DNA from 4 places in the Paenibacillus sp. FW507-14B1B genome. Region 1 is predicted to be linked to each of the others. Evidence: predicted binding sites of a transcription regulator. Region 1 holds the regulator's gene; each other region holds the start of a gene.

Region 1 (4,547 bases):
TTTTGATGAATATATGTCTCAAGTACGCGACAATCTTAGAGAGACGCTGCCACAATATGAAAGCCGTGATGCTCAGGACATTATGTTCGAGGAAGTCATGACTGCTTTAGAAGAAGATAAGCATCTTCTGATTGAGGCGGGGACAGGAACGGGCAAATCGTTAGGATATTTGCTTCCTTCCATATATCAGAGTGTGAAACAAGAACAGAAGGTCATGGTCAGTACACATACCATTAACCTCCAAGAACAGCTTCGTGAACGGGATATTCCATTAATGACAAAGGTAATACCGTTTCCGTTTAAAGCCGCCGTCTTCAAAGGAAGACAGCATTATTTGTGTTTGAGAAAATTTGAACATAAAATAAACAGAAGAGATTTTAATACACCTAAAGAAGATATCATTACATCTGCTCAGATGATTGTCTGGTTAGCTCAGACAGAGACAGGGGATGATGAAGAGCTTAACCTTGGAGGTCGGGGCGGAGATTACTGGGAGACGGTTGCAAGTGAATCGGACTCTTGTTTGGGCCGTGCTTGCCCGTGGTTCCGTAAATGCTTCTACCATCGTGCGAAACACGAAGCGGGAATTGCGGATGTGGTCATCACGAATCATTCGAAATTGTTCACTGATGTGAAGGCTAATCATCAGCTCTTGCCATCTTATGAACGGCTTGTCATAGATGAAGCACATCATTTAGAAGATGTGGCAGGTAAGCATCTAGGGCTTAATTTGAAGTATTTCACTGTGGTTCATACACTGACCCGCCTATATAAGGATAGCCGGAATGGACAGTTGCCAGCACTGCGTCAATTGCTTCAAACCTCAGCACATGAGAAGGCAGGGGATTGGACAGCAGTCATTGATCGGATCTATCCTGATCTTCTGACGGTTAAGGAGAGTTGGGATCGCCTAAATGATCTCCTTTTTGGTCTTTTACCTGAGCGTGGAGATACTTCAGGTGAGTCGGGGCAATTTACACTTCGTCTTTCGCCGTCCAAGAAACCTAAGGATTGGGTTAGCTTAACAGAACTTGAGAATCAAATATATGTAACCTTAGGTGACGTGGTTCGACAGGGTGATCGACTCACTTCTGAGATTCGTGAAGAACTGGATGATTACAGTGCAGATAGTTTGATTACGGATATTAATGGACTCTTTAAGGATTTGGCTTCACATCGTGAGAATTTGAAGTTTTTTATGACTTTGAATGATGACGGTATTGTTTACTGGATGGAGGCCAATGGGAATTTCCGCAGCAAATCATTGCAGATGTACGCGGTACCTGTTGATGTAAGTAGTCAGTTGAAGGAATTATTTTTTGACAAGAAACAGAGCGTGATCCTAACGTCTGCTACCCTATCTGTGGATAAATCGTTTCAGTATATGATTGATAACTTGGGACTTCAAGAAGCTTCGGAACAAGGACGATTAAACACCGTTCAACTTCCTTCTCCTTTTAATTACCGGGAGCAAGCATTATTGTTAATTCCAAGAGACTTTCCGAGCGTAAAGGGAACCGTTGGAGATCCTTTGTTCGTAAATACTTTGGTCCAATCTCTATCAGATACGGCCATGGTGACGCGTGGGCGCATGTTAGTGCTATTCACCTCTTACCGTATGCTTCGTCAGGTTTATGAGCCTCTGAAAGAAGCCTTGTCATCTAGTGACATCGCTGTTCTTGGACAAGGCATGGATGGAACGAGTCGAACGAAGCTGATTCGCAGGTTTCAAGATAGCAGTGCTTCCGTTCTTTTGGGAACTAGTTCGTTCTGGGAAGGTGTTGATATTCCAGGGGAGGCTCTAACGTGCCTTGCTATTGTCCGATTGCCATTTCAACCGCCAAATCATCCGCTTGTTGAGGCGAAGAGTGAATTACTTCAACAACAAAAGAAGAATCCATTCATGAAGCTATCTGTGCCACAGGCTGTTATTCGCTTTAAACAAGGCTTCGGACGCCTTGTAAGAACAGCACAAGATAAAGGAATCGTCATTGTATATGATACCCGTGTAATTGAATCATACTATGGTAAGCACTTCTTGTATTCACTACCTGGACCGAAGATGGAGCATATGCCAACAGAGCAAATGGTTTCTCGGATCACGGAGTGGATGGGGAAGGAAGAGGAACATTAGAATATTATTTTGAGTTTATTATTAGGGGGAGCATGCATGAAATCGGAAAAAATTTCGGAGGCCGTAGTACGCAGACTGCCCGTTTACTTACGTTACCTAAACGAACTTCATGTTCGGGAGGTAGCAACCGTGTCCTCGCAAGAGTTAGGACAAAAACTAGATTTGAACCCAGCACAGATTCGCAAGGATCTTGCTTATTTCGGAGATTTCGGTAGAAAGGGAATTGGCTACGATGTCACATACCTAATCGAAAAAATCCGGCATATACTGAAACTGGATCAGCAGATTAATGTAGTGCTTGTTGGTGCAGGTAATCTTGGACATGCCTTGTCTAACTACAACGCATTCTTGAAAGATAATATGAAGATTGTAGCTATATTCGATGCTTATACTCCGAAAGTGGGTACATCCATTAACAATATCGTTGTTCAGCCTATGGAAGAATTGACTTCAACAATCAAGGAGAAGGGAATTCGGATCGGTATTATTACAGTTCCTGATGTCGAGGCGCAAGCTGTAGCAGATAGTTTGATATCAGCGGGGATTGAAGCGATTCTCAATTTTGCTCCAACGATTCTGAAAGCTCCACCACAAATTCGCATCCATACGGCGGATTTCACGACAGACCTTCAAAGTTTGGCCTATTACTTAGTTAACGGAAAGGAAGATGCCGAACATGACGAATCATAAGTGGATGATCAAAAATGGTACCTTTGCTGTCCTCCAGGAAGAGAAATCTATTCTGTGTGGATATATGGTCGTCGAGAATGATCGTATAACTTACCTTGGCGAAGAAGAACCGCAGGTCGAGGCCGATATTGAAATCATTGATGGTACGCATCTTTTCTTTATGCCCGGTTTAATCAATACGCATGGACATACAGCGATGTCACTTCTCCGTGGATATGGAGATGACCTCGCACTTCAGGTATGGCTGCAGGAGAAAATGTGGCCAATGGAAGCTAAATTCACGGCGAATGATGTATATTGGGGTTCCTCCCTTTCGCTAGTTGAAATGCTTAAAGGCGGCACTACAACGTACCTGGATATGTACGACCATATGGATCAGGTCGCTGCAGTAACGGAACAATCAGGCATGCGTGGTGTGTTAACCCGTGGTGTAATTGGACTATGTTCGCCAGAGGTTCAGAAGCATAAATTGGATGAGGCTACAGCTTTCGCCAAGGATTGGCATGGAAAAGCAGACGGCCGTATAACAACGATGATATCACCACATGCTCCATATACTTGCCCTCCAGATTACATTGAGAAATTTGTTCAGGTTGCACACGATCTGGATCTGCCACTGCATACACATATGTCCGAAACCGCTGCAGAAGTACAGCAAAATGTCCAGGATTATGGTCTGAGACCCGTAGCTCATTTACAAAAGCTAGGTGTGTTCTCCAGACCGACTTTAGTAGCGCATGGAGTTCATTTAACGGATGAAGAGATCGAAATTTTGGCAGCTCATAATGTTGCTGTGTCTCACAACCCAGGGAGTAATCTTAAACTGGCAAGTGGTGTAGCGAGGGTGCCAGAGCTTCTTAAAGCAGGTGTTACGGTATCTTTAGGAACAGATGGTCCCGCTAGCAATAACAACCTGGATATGTTCGAGGAAATGCGCTTAGCAGCTCTCATCCATAAAGGTGTTACGGGTGATCCGACAGCAATACCTGCATCGGAAGCACTTCGTATGGGTACCATCTATGGAGCTAAATCTCTATTCTTAGATGAAATTGGTACGCTAGCTCCAGGAATGAAAGCAGATTTTATTGCGTTGAATACGGATCAAGCCCATTTCTTACCACACACGGATTTCATCTCACATGCCGTCTATTCAGCAAGTGCGAAGGATGTGGAACATGTATGGGTCGATGGTAAACAGATCGTCAAGAATGGTAATTGTTTAACGCTTGATGAAGAGAAGATTCGCCGTGAAGCCCAAAGTGCGTTCGAACGGCTGTTAACCCTTTAGGGAATAACAAGGGAGCGAGGAACGCAGATTGAAGAAAAAAACAAAGTGGATACTCTCCAGCGTTTCTGGAATTCTGCTCATATTATTGGCTTGTCAAATTTATTATTCTTATGTCATGTCTGATACTTGGAAAGAAGAAAATGCGGCTATTATAGCAGCTCAAGAACATGGTGGACTGATTAAGAGGGATAAAACTTATAAATCAGTTTGGGACAAGGATAGTTTGTATTGGGTTATTACAGGTCAAAATGTTGATAACAAAGACATTATTGTATGGGTTAAGTTTACAGAAGAGCATAAACCATTCGGAGGAGCCGACACGGTTCATACAGAATTATTAAGTGACGGTAAGTCTGAAGCGCAGATAAGAGCTCAGATCAATTCAGATTTGCCTGGTGCTGTAATCGAACGGCTCGTCCCTGGAATGTATGAGGG
Region 2 (4,547 bases), on a different contig from region 1:
TCTTGATTCGTAGGGGCCGAGTGAAACGTGCTGAACGGTAGGGAATGAAATAAGCAGCTTCGGATTTCCCGAAAGCTGCTTTATTTACATGTCCTGAGCATGGATTGGAAATCGCTCCTTAGCCACCAATCTGCGACATACGTCGATGAGTGGGCGTGTGACTTTGGGCTTTTTTCTCGAGTGCTAGAGCCATCTCGTGGTTTTGCGGTTTATTCCCTAATGCTTTACGGAATAAGGCAGCTGTGGCTTCCGGATCATGAGCAACCCGGCGAACGTTGAACTCATCAGACCAATAGAGACAAGCCTTAATATGTCCATCTGCGGTGAGACGAAGTCTATTGCAGGAGTCACAGAAGTGATCACTTACCGGATGGATAAGCCCGAAAGTGCCTGCAGCGCCTTCAACTCTCATATTGCGAGAGGGTCCATTACCCGCGGGACCTTGATCCTCTTGAATAGACCAACCCGCTTCGCGACAAACATCGGTTACATGGCTTAGAGGAATGTATGTTTTGCGCCATTCATCAGAAGCCTGTCCAATGGGCATATATTCAATAAAGCGGACATGAAGAGGACGCTCAAGGGTCATTGCAATAAACGCTCGAATTTCATCCTCATTAAAACCTTTCATCAATACCATATTGAGCTTGATCGGATCGAGTCCAGCCTCATATGCAGCTTCGATGCCTTCAAGCACCTTCCGCACATCGCCACCTCGGGTAATTGATGCATAGCGCTCTTCCTGTAATGAATCAAGGCTTATGTTGATCCGAGTAAGTCCTGCTTCTTTTAAAAGACGGGCCTTTGAAGGTAACAGAAGCCCGTTGGTTGTAAGCGAAATATCCTGAATTCCTTCAATCGCGGAGATCATAGCGACAAGAGACTCTAAATCTTTGCGAACGAGCGGTTCGCCACCTGTGAGCCGTACCTTGGACACGCCCATTGGCGCAAGGACTTTAAGTACAGCTGCAATCTCTTCATAGCTCATGATTTCGTCATGCGGCTGAAATACCATTCCTTCTTCAGGCATGCAGTACACACAGCGAAGATTACAACGGTCGGTTACCGATATTCGGATATAATCATGGATCCTTCCAAAGGAGTCCGTCAGTGGTTCAACATTTGGTTTCATCTATCGGAATCCCCTTTCCAGCTAGCATGGTCACATTGTAGCGATTGCCGGAGCGGGAGTCAATGGAGTGGACATGATAAAAGATTAAATTTTAACTTTAAAATTCGCATATAAATGCGATCCATGTGAACTCTATCACAGAAAACGTTTTCAGGTGTCCTTATACTGTAGTTACAGGAACATGAATTTCCCCTAGGAAATATGCCCTGAGTTAACAGTTAAGCCATCCTGATCTGGATGGCCGCTGTTTTCAGGATGATTTCCAGAATTTTCAGAAACTTCCGGGAATCATTTTTCATTAAATCACCCATAGTTCAGTCATTTGCGATATACTGTGAAGGATATCACATCCAACAAGAGGTCACCATTAGGAGGTTCGATATGGCGATATCGTCTGTTCAAACATTGGAGGTACCTGACGTCTGTCACAGGTGGCTGGAAAATCGCGGGACGATTTATCAGCTGCTCACTGAATTTCTAGGCCACAAGCCTACACTATCTTTAGTTGCACATTGGAGTCGCAGTCATGGCATTAGTAAAGCTGCTGAGTTAACTCGTGGAGGCCGTGAGCTTATGCATTATTTAAGTGGCCGCTCACCAGAGGAACTCGTGAAGATTTGCGAAAGGGAAGGTGCCGAATACCGTAGATTGCTGCAGCATTCGAAACAGCGTCCATTAGCGGAATCGCGTTATTCTCCTTACTCATGTACGGCACAGGATCTATCGGATTTCTATGCATCGGCGGGGGTCGCTTTTAAGAAAGTGAGCGGCGAACCTGACGATCACCTTGCAATTGAGCTTGAATTTATAACGGTACTGCATGATCGTATGCTGAATAGTTTGTACTCCGAAGATAGCATGATCGAGCTCATGGATATCCAGATTCGATTCTTGGAAGAACATTTACTCACCTGGATCCCTGCACTATGTAGAGAACTAAACGCTTCAACGATGAGTCCGATCTATTTATCGGTATCACGATTGCTTGCAGAGTTCCTTGAATACGATGTGGCGATGCTTCGGACTTGGAGACAGTCTTGTCTGACGGTTAAAGAGCCGGTTCGTGAACCTGTACTCGCATAGAGACAATGATTGATACAAGCTACAATCAGGTCTAGATGTACTTCTTCATATAAGAACAAATGAAAAAAAGGACACACTTCCTATAATTCGGAGTGTGTCCTTTTTGAATTAATCTTCGATTTGCTTTTTGTGGAATTTCATGAGGAATTCGTATACCACAGGGACAACGACAAGTGTCAGCAGTGTAGAACTGATCAAACCGCCGATAACCGTAATACCGAGCCCTTTAGAAATAATACCTGCGCTGTTCTCCCATCCGAAGACGAGTGGCAGCAATGCTCCTATGGTTGCAAGAGCAGTCATCAGAATTGGACGAAGACGTGTTGCACCTGCTTCAAGAAGTGCATCGCGAGTAGACATTCCCTCACGTTCCTTATGGATAACACGGTCTATCAGTACAATCGCGTTCGTTACAACGATACCAATCAACATCAGTACACCCATCAAAGCAGATACGTTCAGTGTTTCACCTGTAATCAGCAAGGCGACGATTGCACCAATGACGATGAATGGTAGTGAGAACAGGATCGCGAATGGAGCAAGCGCACCTCCGAAAGTAACAACAAGAACGAAGTAAACAATCGCAATGGCTGCCAACATTGCAAGACCAAGCTGACCGAATGTTTCATTAATCTGTTCGGTTACGCCGCCGAAGGAGACAGAAACACCCTCAGGTAGCTTCATTTTATCAACTTTGGCTTGAAGATCAGCGGAAGCATTACCTACGTCTGTAGTCAGGATGTCAGCATTAATGGTAACAACCATCTTACCATCGATACGTGTAATGGAATCCGGTGAGGTACCTTTCTCCACTTTAGCGACGTCTTTAATTGGGACTTCCATGCCAAGCGGTGAGGTTACCGTCTCATTTTCAATTTCCTTGATGCTCTTATAAGTCTGATTATCAGCTTCAATGTAGACTTTATAGGATTTATTCTCAATCTTCACCTCAGTCAATACAGGACGTTCACGCATTGGGCTGAGCTTCATAGCGAGTTGACCTGCTGTCAAACCGAGAGAGCTAAGCTTCTCTTGATCCGCAACTAATGTGTATTGCTCATAGGCTTCTGACAAGCTGGTTTCTGCATTTTCGAAGCTGGCTGTATCTTTCTTCGCCAGTTCTGCAATTTCATCAGCTACAGGTTTGATCTGATCTAGTGAATCACCAAAGACATTAACGGTAAGCTGGTTACCGCCCATACCGCCCATGTCCATACTTGCCCATACACCTTCAGGAACTTCTGTCTCGAGGCCTTCGACTAAGTCTTTTTTTACATCCTCAAAGTTCTTCGTATCTGGGTCGTACATGACATAAAACAGACCGGAATTGGCTGACCCCATACCTAGTGGGTTGCTGCCTCCGATGGAGAATTGCATGCTTTGAACTCCATCTTGAGCGAGAATGTACTTCTCGGCTTTTAATGCACGTTGTTCCACATCTTCCAGACGGTCGCCTGGTTGAGGTGAATAAGTAACCATCGCATATTTATCTTCTTGATCCGGCATAAAGCTTACGCCCACGAATTTCGTGAGGAACAAGCTACCGACCAACAGCACAATCGCAGCACCAAAAGTAATCAGCTTGTGGTTCAGCGTCCATCTCAGCACATTTTGATAACCGCGAGCAAGTGAGCCTGGATTCTCTTCATGGTTCCGCTTGTTCTTAACACCTTTACGGAAAAGAGTGTGAGCAAGTGCAGGAACGAGTGTAACGGCTACGACGAGTGATGCAAGAAGAGCGAACACCATCGTCAATGCAAATGGCATGAATAGTTCGCCTACCATACCGCTAACGAGTACGAGTGGTAAGAACACGGCAATCGTGACAACTGTCGAAGACATGATCGGTATGAACATTTCTCGAGTAGCTGCGCTAATCAGTTCTCGGCCCTTCAGCTTCTCAGTAGATAATGACATCCGCCGGTAAATATTCTCAATGACAACGATGGAGTCATCGACAACCCGACCAATAGCGACCGTCATCGCACCGAGCGACATCATGTTTAGCGTAATGTCCATCTGCTGCAGACAGAGCACAGCGATGAGAAGCGACAATGGAATCGAAATGATCGATATAATGGTTGAACGGATATTACGAAGGAAGATCATAATAATGATTACAGCGAACAAGGCACCATATACAGCCTTGAACAACATGGTATGAACGGAATCTTCGATAGGCTTACCCTGATCAAGCATGATGGTTAGATCCATGCCCGGATACAGTTCTTTTAATTCTTCTGTCTTGTCTTTAACTCGGTTAACAACATCTACGGTGTTCGCGTCATTGGCTTTCACGACTTGAACACCGATGGATTCCTTGCCGTTGGTG
Region 3 (4,547 bases), 160 kb from region 1:
GTAAACCAGCGCTTGGTGTTGGACCTGGTAACGTGCCATGCTTTATCGAAAAGTCTGCCAATCTTGATCAAGCCGTTAATGACCTTATCCTCTCGAAAACTTTTGACAACGGTATGATCTGTGCATCGGAACAGGCTGTTATTATAGAAGAAACTATTTTTGAACAAGTGAAGAAAAAGATGATTGCTAGTGGTTGCTACTTCGTGAATAAAGAGGAAGCTGCTAAGCTAACCGCGGGTGCTATCGTAGCAGATAAATGTGCCGTAAATCCGGCAATCGTAGGTCAACCAGCAACGAAGATCGCTGAAGCATGCGGTATTGAAGTACCGGAAGGAACGAAAATTCTTGTTGCTGAGATTGAAGGTGTAGGACCGAAGTTCCCACTGTCGGCTGAGAAGCTTAGCCCAATTCTAGCTTGCTACAAAGTAAAGAGTGCAGAGCAAGGAATAGAACGTGCTGCTGAAGTCGTTGCTTTTGGTGGTATGGGTCACTCTTCGGTAATCCATTCGAACAATGAAGATATTATTCAAAAATTCTCGGATCGTATGCAAACTTGCCGTGTTCTTGTGAATCAGCCATCTTCGCAAGGCGGAATTGGTGATATCTATAATACTAACCTTCCATCGCTTACACTCGGTTGTGGGTCGTATGGACGCAATGCAACATCTTCGAACGTAAGTGCTGTCAATCTCATTAACGTGAAAAGGGTGAATCATCGTACGGTGAATATGCAGTGGTTCAAAGTGCCGAATAAAATCTATTTTGAAAAAGGATCAACACAGTATCTTGCTAAAATGCCAGACATTACTCGGGTAGCGATTATTACGGACCCAATGATGGTGAAACTCGGATATGTGGAGAGAGTTGAACATTATCTGCGTCAGCGTCAGATTCCTGTTGCCATTGAAGTATTCTCTGAAGTAGAGCCAGATCCATCGACAACAACGGTTGAACGTGGTGCTGAGATGATGAAGAGATTCCAACCTGACTGCATTATCGCGCTTGGTGGGGGATCGCCGATGGATGCTGCTAAAGCGATGTGGTTGTTCTATGAATATCCAGATACAGATTTCAATAACTTAAAACAGAAATTCATGGACATCCGTAAACGGATTTACAAATACCCTCGTCTCGGTCAAAAAGCGAAGTTTGTTGCGATTCCAACAACATCTGGTACAGGATCGGAAGTAACCTCGTTCGCAGTTATTACTGATAAAGTGCTTGGAAATACGAAGTATCCTTTGGCAGACTATGAGTTGACACCTGATGTAGCGATTATCGATCCGGAGTTTGTATACAGTTTGCCAAAAACCGCTGTTGCCGACACGGGTATGGACGTTCTGACACACGCGATCGAAGCTTATGTATCGGTTATGGCAAACGACTATACCGATGGTCTTGCAATCAAAGCAATTCAACTCGTATTCCAGTACCTTGAACAGTCGGCCCTGACAGGCGACAAGTTGGCTCGTGAGAAAATGCATAATGCTTCTACTTTGGCAGGTATGGCCTTTGCGAACGCATTCCTTGGTATCAACCACAGCTTGGCTCATAAATGGGGCGGGCAGTACCATACGGCTCACGGACGTACCAATGCGATTCTAATGCCACACGTTATTCGTTACAATGCTAAGAAGCCTACGAAATTTGCTGCTTGGCCTAAATATACTCACTTCGTTGCGGATGAAAGATATGCTGAGATCGCACGCATTCTCGGATTACCAGCTCGTACAACGGAAGAAGGGGTTAACAGCTTGATTAACGCCATTCGTGAGTTGAACAAGAAGCTGGGTATTGAAGAATCGTTCCAACAGCTTGGCATTGATCCAGTGGACTTCGAAAATCGGGTAGAGTACTTGGCTGATCGTGCGTTTGAAGACCAATGTACGACTGCGAATCCAAAGCTGCCACTTGTAACTGAGCTGGCTGATGTTTATCGCAATGCATTCTATGGACGTTTCTAACAAAAACGACAACTAACAAACAGCCCTTAACACAACGTGACTAATATCACCAACCTTGTGATATTAGTCACAGATGTATATATTGAACAGGACTACAATAAAAGTGTAAAAACAATCTCAGATGATAATTCTTACAGTTTCAAGTTCGCAATCAAACAGGGGATAGTGCCCAACATTGTGAAAAGCGTCACATTTATTGATCTGGGATGTTGGACATGAGAAGATATTCCATAAGCTCATGCCTCAACAACAGAACATAAATTGGAGGGATCAGAGATGTCGGTGATTGAGAAAGAAATTAAAGACGTTCAGTCCGGTTGGAGAGGGTTCAAAACAGGTAAGTGGGCAAAAGCAGTAGACGTAAATGACTTTATTGCTTTGAATATTGAGCCATATTACGGTGTTGATGACTTCTTGGTTGGACCTACAGCGAATACCACAGCATTATGGGACATTGTATCCGATCTGACCAAAAAAGAGCGTGAAGCGGGCGGCGTATTGGATGTGGATGTAAACACACCTTCTACGATTGTGTCGCACAAACCAGGCTATTTGGATAAAGATAAGGAACAAATCGTTGGTGTACAAACCGATGAGCCATTTAAACGTTCGATTCAGCCGTTTGGCGGAATTAAAATGATGATTGATGCTTGTAACGCCTATGGTTTTGAACTTCCAGCTAGCATCGTGGATATGTTCACAAATATTCGTAAAACGCATAACCAAGGTGTATTTGATGCCTACACTCCTGAGATGCGTGCAGCACGAAGAGCAGGTATCATCACTGGACTTCCAGATGCATACGGACGTGGACGTATTATCGGTGACTATCGCCGGATCTCACTATACGGTATTGACTTCCTCATTAAAGATAAATTGAAAGAACTAAGCAGCCTTGAAGTTGATGTGATCGATGAGCCAGTGATCCGTCTTCGCGAAGAGCTGTCAGAGCAAATCCGCGCACTGAAAGAATTGAAGCAAATGGCGGAAATGCATGGCTTTGATATTTCCAAGCCGGCAACAACGGCTAAAGAAGCATTCCAGTGGTTGTATTTTGGTTACCTGGCTGCCATTAAAGAACAGAACGGTGCAGCAATGTCCCTTGGACGTGTATCCTCGTTCTTGGACATTTACATTCAGCGTGATTTGGCTGAAGGTACACTGACTGAAGAAACAGCACAGGAACTGGTTGACCACTTTGTCATGAAACTTCGTATCGTTAAATTCTTGCGTACCCCAGATTACAACGATTTGTTCAGTGGTGACCCTACTTGGGTAACAGAATCCATTGGCGGTATGTCAGTGAATGGTGAGACACGCGTTACGAAGAACAGCTTCCGATTCTTGCACACCCTTTACAACCTTGGACCTGCCCCAGAACCAAACCTGACTGTGCTTTGGTCTGAAAAGTTGCCTGAAGGATTCAAGAAATTCTGTGCAAAAGTATCCATCGAGACAAGCTCGATTCAATACGAGAACGATGATCTGATGCGTCCGATCTACGGCGATGACTATGGTATTGCTTGCTGCGTATCCGCTATGCGTATCGGTAAACAAATGCAGTTCTTCGGAGCTCGTGCGAATTTAGCTAAAGCCCTTCTGTATGCTATCAATGGTGGGCGTGATGAGAAATCTGGTGCACAAGTAGGACCTGAATTCCCTGCTATCACTTCGGAGTACCTGACTTATGATGAAGTCATGAAACGCTTTAAGCCGATGATGGAATGGCTTGCGAAGTTATACATGAATACACTTAACGTAATTCACTATATGCATGATAAATATTCTTATGAGCGGATTGAAATGGCTCTGCATGACCGCGATATTCTTCGTACAATGGCATGTGGTATCGCTGGCCTGTCCGTTGCAGCAGACTCACTGAGTGCAATCAAACACGCAAAAGTGAAACCGATCCGTAATGAGGAAGGTATCGCTGTTGATTTCGAAATTGAGGGAGATTTCCCTTGCTACGGTAACAACGATGATCGTGTAGACAGTATTGCGGTAGAATTGGTTGAGACCTTCATGAGCATGATCCGTAAACATAAAGCTTACCGTGATGCTTTGCCAACACAATCTGTACTCACCATTACTTCGAACGTTGTATACGGTAAGAAGACAGGTACTACTCCAGATGGACGTAAAGCAGGAGAACCATTTGCTCCAGGTGCGAACCCAATGCATGGACGCGACAAAAAAGGTGCACTTGCTTCCTTGAGTTCTGTAGCTAAGTTACCTTATGAACACAGCTTGGACGGTATTTCGAATACATTCTCCATTGTGCCGAAAGCACTTGGTAAAGAGAAAGATATCCGTGAGAAGAACTTGGTAGCTATGATGGATGGATACTTCGGTAGCAATGCGCATCACCTTAATGTAAACGTATTTGATCGTGAGCAATTAATTGATGCTATGGAGCACCCAGAGAACTATCCTCAACTGACAATCCGTGTATCTGGTTATGCAGTAAACTTCATTAAATTGACCCGCGAACAGCAGCTAGATGTTATCAACCGTACATTCCATGGTTCGATGTAATAAGGACGGGTAATGTATTAACAATTCTTGGCTTGTCACAGAGCG
Region 4 (4,547 bases), 650 kb from region 1:
GAAGTAGGATGTCCAACCGGAATCCGGTGATCCTCCGATGACAAATGAAATGTTCAAGAGCATAGCTCCGAAGAAGAATAACCAGAAGCTGATTGCGTTCAGACGTGGGAAAGCTACGTCACGCGCACCGATCTGGAGTGGAATGATAACGTTCATCAGACCGAAGATAAACGGCATGGCCATAAATAGAATCATAATTAAGCCGTGCGTAGTAAAAATTTCATTATAGTGTTGAGCGTCTAGGAACTTTAATTCAGGTGCTGCCGTTTGGGCACGCATCATGATAGCGTCAACGCCGCCGCGGAAGAGCATAATCAAGGCTGCTATGATATACATAACACCTATCTTCTTATGATCTACCGTAGTCAACCATTCACGCCACAAATATCCCCATTTTTTAAAGTAGGTCAAACCTACGATAATTGCGAGCGTTGCAAGTACGATACTTGCCATGGCGCCATAGATCATCGGTTCGCCGGTAACGAAAAATTCGTCCCATTTCATAAGGGCTTAACTCCTTTCTGGATGTCCGAAGTACATATCAAAGGCAGGAGGGAGTATCCCTCCAGATCATTAATGTCCTTCATGGTTTGTTGAGTTGTCTTCAGCCGGGGATTCCGGCAGAGGCTTGTTCGGATCAACATTTGGTTCTGTATCGAACTCAGCCTCATCTTTTGTTGCAGGATCAGGATGTTCAGTCTTGTTCTCTTGATGATTCATATTTCCATGATGCCCTTCTTCTGGTGCAGGGCTAAATGATAAGTGGTTATTCGAGAAAGACATTCTGCCTACGAATTTCGTATCAAGAAGCTTTTTAAAGTCAGCTTCCGTAAGCTCTGGTGCAGTTTCCTTCACGTCGTTTACCCATTCATCAAAATCAGCAGCTGGCATAGCCAGTGTTTCGAACTCCATGTGAGCGAATCCTTCACCACTAAAGTTTGAGTTTTTACCTAGGTAAGATCCAGGAACATCTGCTACCAAATTAAGTTTGTTGACCATGTCACTCATACCATACTTTTGTCCAGCCAATTGAGGAATCCAAAGGCTTGTGATCGGTCCGAATGAATAAATGCGGAATTCAATAGGACGGTTCGTAGGAATGTTTACATAGTTAACGGTTTCGATTCCTTCCTCCGGATAACTAAAATGCCATTTCCAGTTTGATGTAGCAGCATAAATTACAAGTGGCTTTTGCTCCTCATAACCAGCTGGAACCTTCTCGACAGCAACCGTAGTCTTAACGGTCACTACAGACAGAATAGCTACAATAATAATAGGAATGGCGATCCAAGTGATCTCCAGCCACTTACTTCCCTCTTCGTGAGGTGGCACGTATCCTTCGTTAGACTTCTTAGCCCGATATTTAACCAGGATAAAGATATACAGTGTGTATACTACCGCCAAAACCCCAAGCATCATAAGAATGGAAAATATGATGGTCTCAGATAGGGTTCTTGCAGCAGGTCCTTTAGGATCTAAAACTGTAAGTGAGCTGCATCCCGATAAAAGCAATGTAAAGCTCAAGAACAATGCAAATAACGGCCCTCGTTTTTTCATGGTGTACCCCTTTCTTTCATACTTGTTCATCTGGTGGTTGTTTCTTTCCTTAATCTATACTAAGAATTATTTTCACAGTTTGCAAAAAGCATTTATTTCACCTATTGCCATTAAATGTATTATTCATGACGAAGTATGTAACATTCTGTGTTCAAATTGTTACAAAGAGGGGTCGTTGTGAGAGAAATCACTGTAATACTGCGGTTTTCGGGGAGTTCAAACTTTGTTCAAATATTCACGATAGTTACCAGATTCGTCACAATTTCAGAGCTTAAAAAGCCTGAAAATCCTTGTGGTGTAAGAGTTTATAGGGTTTCATGTAATTGAAGGAATCAAAGGGGATGTTTGCCATGAAATACTTTTGAGCCTATGATTATCTGAATTTAAAGCTTGCAACCTCCAATAAAAATAGTGTTAAGCAATGACATCTACCGTTGCACAACTAGATTTGAGGAATACTATGTATTATCTCAAAAGCGAGAGGAGGTTGCTATTATGGCTTTTATCATTCCTGAATTATTTTATCTGCCTACGGGAGAAACCAAGACATATTATGAGGATATGTCTACTGGAAAAAACGCGACCATTAACATTCTAAACCTCTCCCCACATCCAGTGGAGCTTATTGTTTCAAGTGCGGAAGCCGAAGATGCTACGTACACGATTTCTGGATTCAATAGCCGTAGCTTATCTGTAGAGCTTTTAACAAAAGTCGAACTTTCTTCATCTGCGGAAGGTGCCGCATTTGGCGGACTTCTCATTTCTTCATTTGAAGATGCGATCCCTACGATATAATAGGTTATACGCATTGAGGTAGGACTTCTGTTGTCTTTTCACGTGCAGATCTATTATTGCAGCGTAGAAGCTGTGATAATAGATCTCCTTTTTATGTGTATGCACGTATGAACAGAGAATAATTTCGGTCTAATAGGATTATAAGCTGTCCTTGACGAAAGGATAGGTTTAAGATTTGTAGAAGGAGTGACAATCTTTGATTATATGGATTAATGGTGCATTTGGATCGGGCAAGAGCCAGACATCTTACGAGATACATCGCCGTTTACCGAATTCTTATGTCTATGATCCTGAAAATGCTGGTTATTATATTCGTAAGAACTTACCGAGTGATAGTAAACATGGTGATTTTCAGGATTATCCGATGTGGAGAGAGTTTAACTATTCAATGCTGCGCTACATAAATGAGACATCCTCAAATATTATCATTGTGCCGATGACCATTACGAGTCTTCAATACTTTGATGAAATTGTCGGTAGATTGAGACGAGATGACATCACAGTTCATCATTTTACATTATGCGCTTCCAGAGAGGTGCTTCTTCACAGACTAAAGAAACGTGGAGATCGTGCAGACTCCTGGCCAGCACAGCAAATCAATCGCTGCATTGAAGGCTTGTCACATGAAGTATTTCAACATCATCTCAATACAGACCGAATGCGCATTGAAAATGTAGTAGAACAGATTGCTTCATTGTCAGGTGTACATATGCTTCCCGACCAGCGATCAAAGCCTCGCAAGACAGTAGATCGTCTAATTACACAATTAAAAAAAATGCGTCTATTTGATCATTAATATAGGAGGGGTTTGGACTGAATCCAATAATGCTTGAATTTCCTGAAAGTTTTGAAACAGAGCGTTTGCTCATACGAGCTCCTTTATGGGGTGATGGAGCAGTTATTAATGATGCGATTAGAGAGAGTGCTTCGGATCTCCGTAAATGGCTGCACTTTGCAATGAACGTACCGTCGGTACATGAATCGGAGTCTTTTGTGCGAAAAGCTAGAGTGAGTTTTCTCGAGCGGACAGATATGGTACTCCATTTATTTGACAAGAAGACAGGTGCTTTCGTCGGAAGCAGCGGACTTCACCGCATCGATTGGAAGGCAAGGCGATTTGAGATTGGTTACTGGATTCGTAGTTCGTGTTCAGGTAAAGGGTTTATTAGCGAGGCAGTTGATGGCATTTCGAATTATGCGATCACGATTCTAGGAGCAAACCGACTTGAGATTCGAGTCGACTCAAGGAATACTCGAAGTAAGAACGTTGCGGAGCGGACGGGATTCACTTATGAAGGTACACTTCGGAATTGGAGAAGAGATGAATACGGGCATCTTATTAATCTAATGATCTATGCTAAAGTGCGTGGAGAAGAATACAAGTAGATATCTCACAATAAGTCACGCAAATTCTTGAAGTGAGGAGGTGATTTAGGATGAACCTAAGCCATGTTGAAGTATATGCAGCTCCTGTAAATGAAAAAGAAACGATAAGCAATCAGTGGGAAGGATGCCGGATTTGCCCTGGTTAGGAAGATTCAAACAGCTGAGAAGACCTTTTTCTCCATGGCCGAGTTTTTTTGTAATGAAGAAGTATCGTCGCCAAGGAGTTGGGAAGCTAGCGGCGATCGCGTTGTTTGACCTTCATTCAGGGCAATGGGAAGTGTTCCAACTTAAGACGAATATCCCTGCACAATATTTCTGGAACAAAGTTATTTCAGAATATACAAGAGGTCAATTTTCAGAGCACGATGAACAAGGTGACAAAACTCAATCATTTGTAACTGGAAGGTAAGAGACTTTCAATAATGGAGTGATCTTATGAAGCAAAGAACCGTTTATATCATTTCAGGACCAGCGGGTGTGGGAAAATCGACAACCTCGAAAAAGCTAGTTCATTCACTGGAACGAAGTTCATATATCTCAGGCGATGACATAAGTCATCTTCCTGTTGTAGGCAGAGGGAAACCTTGGTTATGTGAGAAAACAAACCGGCTCACCTGGGTGAATATAGCCAGCCTCGCTCATAATTTGCTGAACGCTGATTATGATGTTGTCATTGATTATGTAACTTTTCCAAGCGAAGCTGAATGGTTGGCAGAGGAGCTGAAGAAACAAGCTGCCCGGATCGTATATGTCATTTTATTAGTGGATGAGGAAACACTGGTTACCCGTGATCGACTGCGACCATTAGA

The links. The regulator Rex, encoded in region 1, represses fermentation and respiration genes when NADH is low (regulators of the CRP and FNR family bind a similar motif). The targets are predictions, from matches to a motif close to TTGTGAAATATTTCACAA.
Region 2: the regulator Rex is predicted to act here: its motif matches at 1,465-1,482, upstream of AC3WJJ_RS20500 (TorD/DmsD family molecular chaperone).
Region 3: the regulator Rex is predicted to act here: its motif matches at 2,140-2,157, upstream of pflB (formate C-acetyltransferase).
Region 4: the regulator Rex is predicted to act here: its motif matches at 1,781-1,798, upstream of qoxA (cytochrome aa3 quinol oxidase subunit II).

The regions. Positions count from the first base shown of each region.
Region 1 is NZ_JBYSWS010000001.1:994,455-999,001, reverse strand. It holds gene dinG (ATP-dependent DNA helicase DinG) at 1-2,134, shown strand, start outside; gene AC3WJJ_RS04675 (redox-sensing transcriptional repressor Rex) at 2,171-2,824, shown strand; gene AC3WJJ_RS04670 (amidohydrolase) at 2,811-4,112, shown strand; gene AC3WJJ_RS04665 (cell wall elongation regulator TseB-like domain-containing protein) at 4,141-4,547, shown strand, end outside.
Region 2 is NZ_JBYSWS010000004.1:398,842-403,388, forward strand. It holds gene mobA (molybdenum cofactor guanylyltransferase) at 1-6, shown strand, start outside; gene moaA (GTP 3',8-cyclase MoaA) at 119-1,132, opposite strand; gene AC3WJJ_RS20500 (TorD/DmsD family molecular chaperone) at 1,514-2,215, shown strand; gene AC3WJJ_RS20505 (efflux RND transporter permease subunit) at 2,324-4,547, opposite strand, start outside.
Region 3 is NZ_JBYSWS010000001.1:1,156,782-1,161,328, reverse strand. It holds gene adhE (bifunctional acetaldehyde-CoA/alcohol dehydrogenase) at 1-1,964, shown strand, start outside; gene pflB (formate C-acetyltransferase) at 2,241-4,502, shown strand.
Region 4 is NZ_JBYSWS010000001.1:342,105-346,651, forward strand. It holds gene qoxB (cytochrome aa3 quinol oxidase subunit I) at 1-504, opposite strand, end outside; gene qoxA (cytochrome aa3 quinol oxidase subunit II) at 574-1,557, opposite strand; gene AC3WJJ_RS01515 (hypothetical protein) at 2,053-2,352, shown strand; gene AC3WJJ_RS01520 (AAA family ATPase) at 2,549-3,148, shown strand; gene AC3WJJ_RS01525 (GNAT family N-acetyltransferase) at 3,178-3,738, shown strand; gene AC3WJJ_RS01530 (hypothetical protein) at 3,938-4,147, shown strand; gene AC3WJJ_RS01535 (P-loop nucleotide/nucleoside kinase family protein) at 4,174-4,547, shown strand, end outside.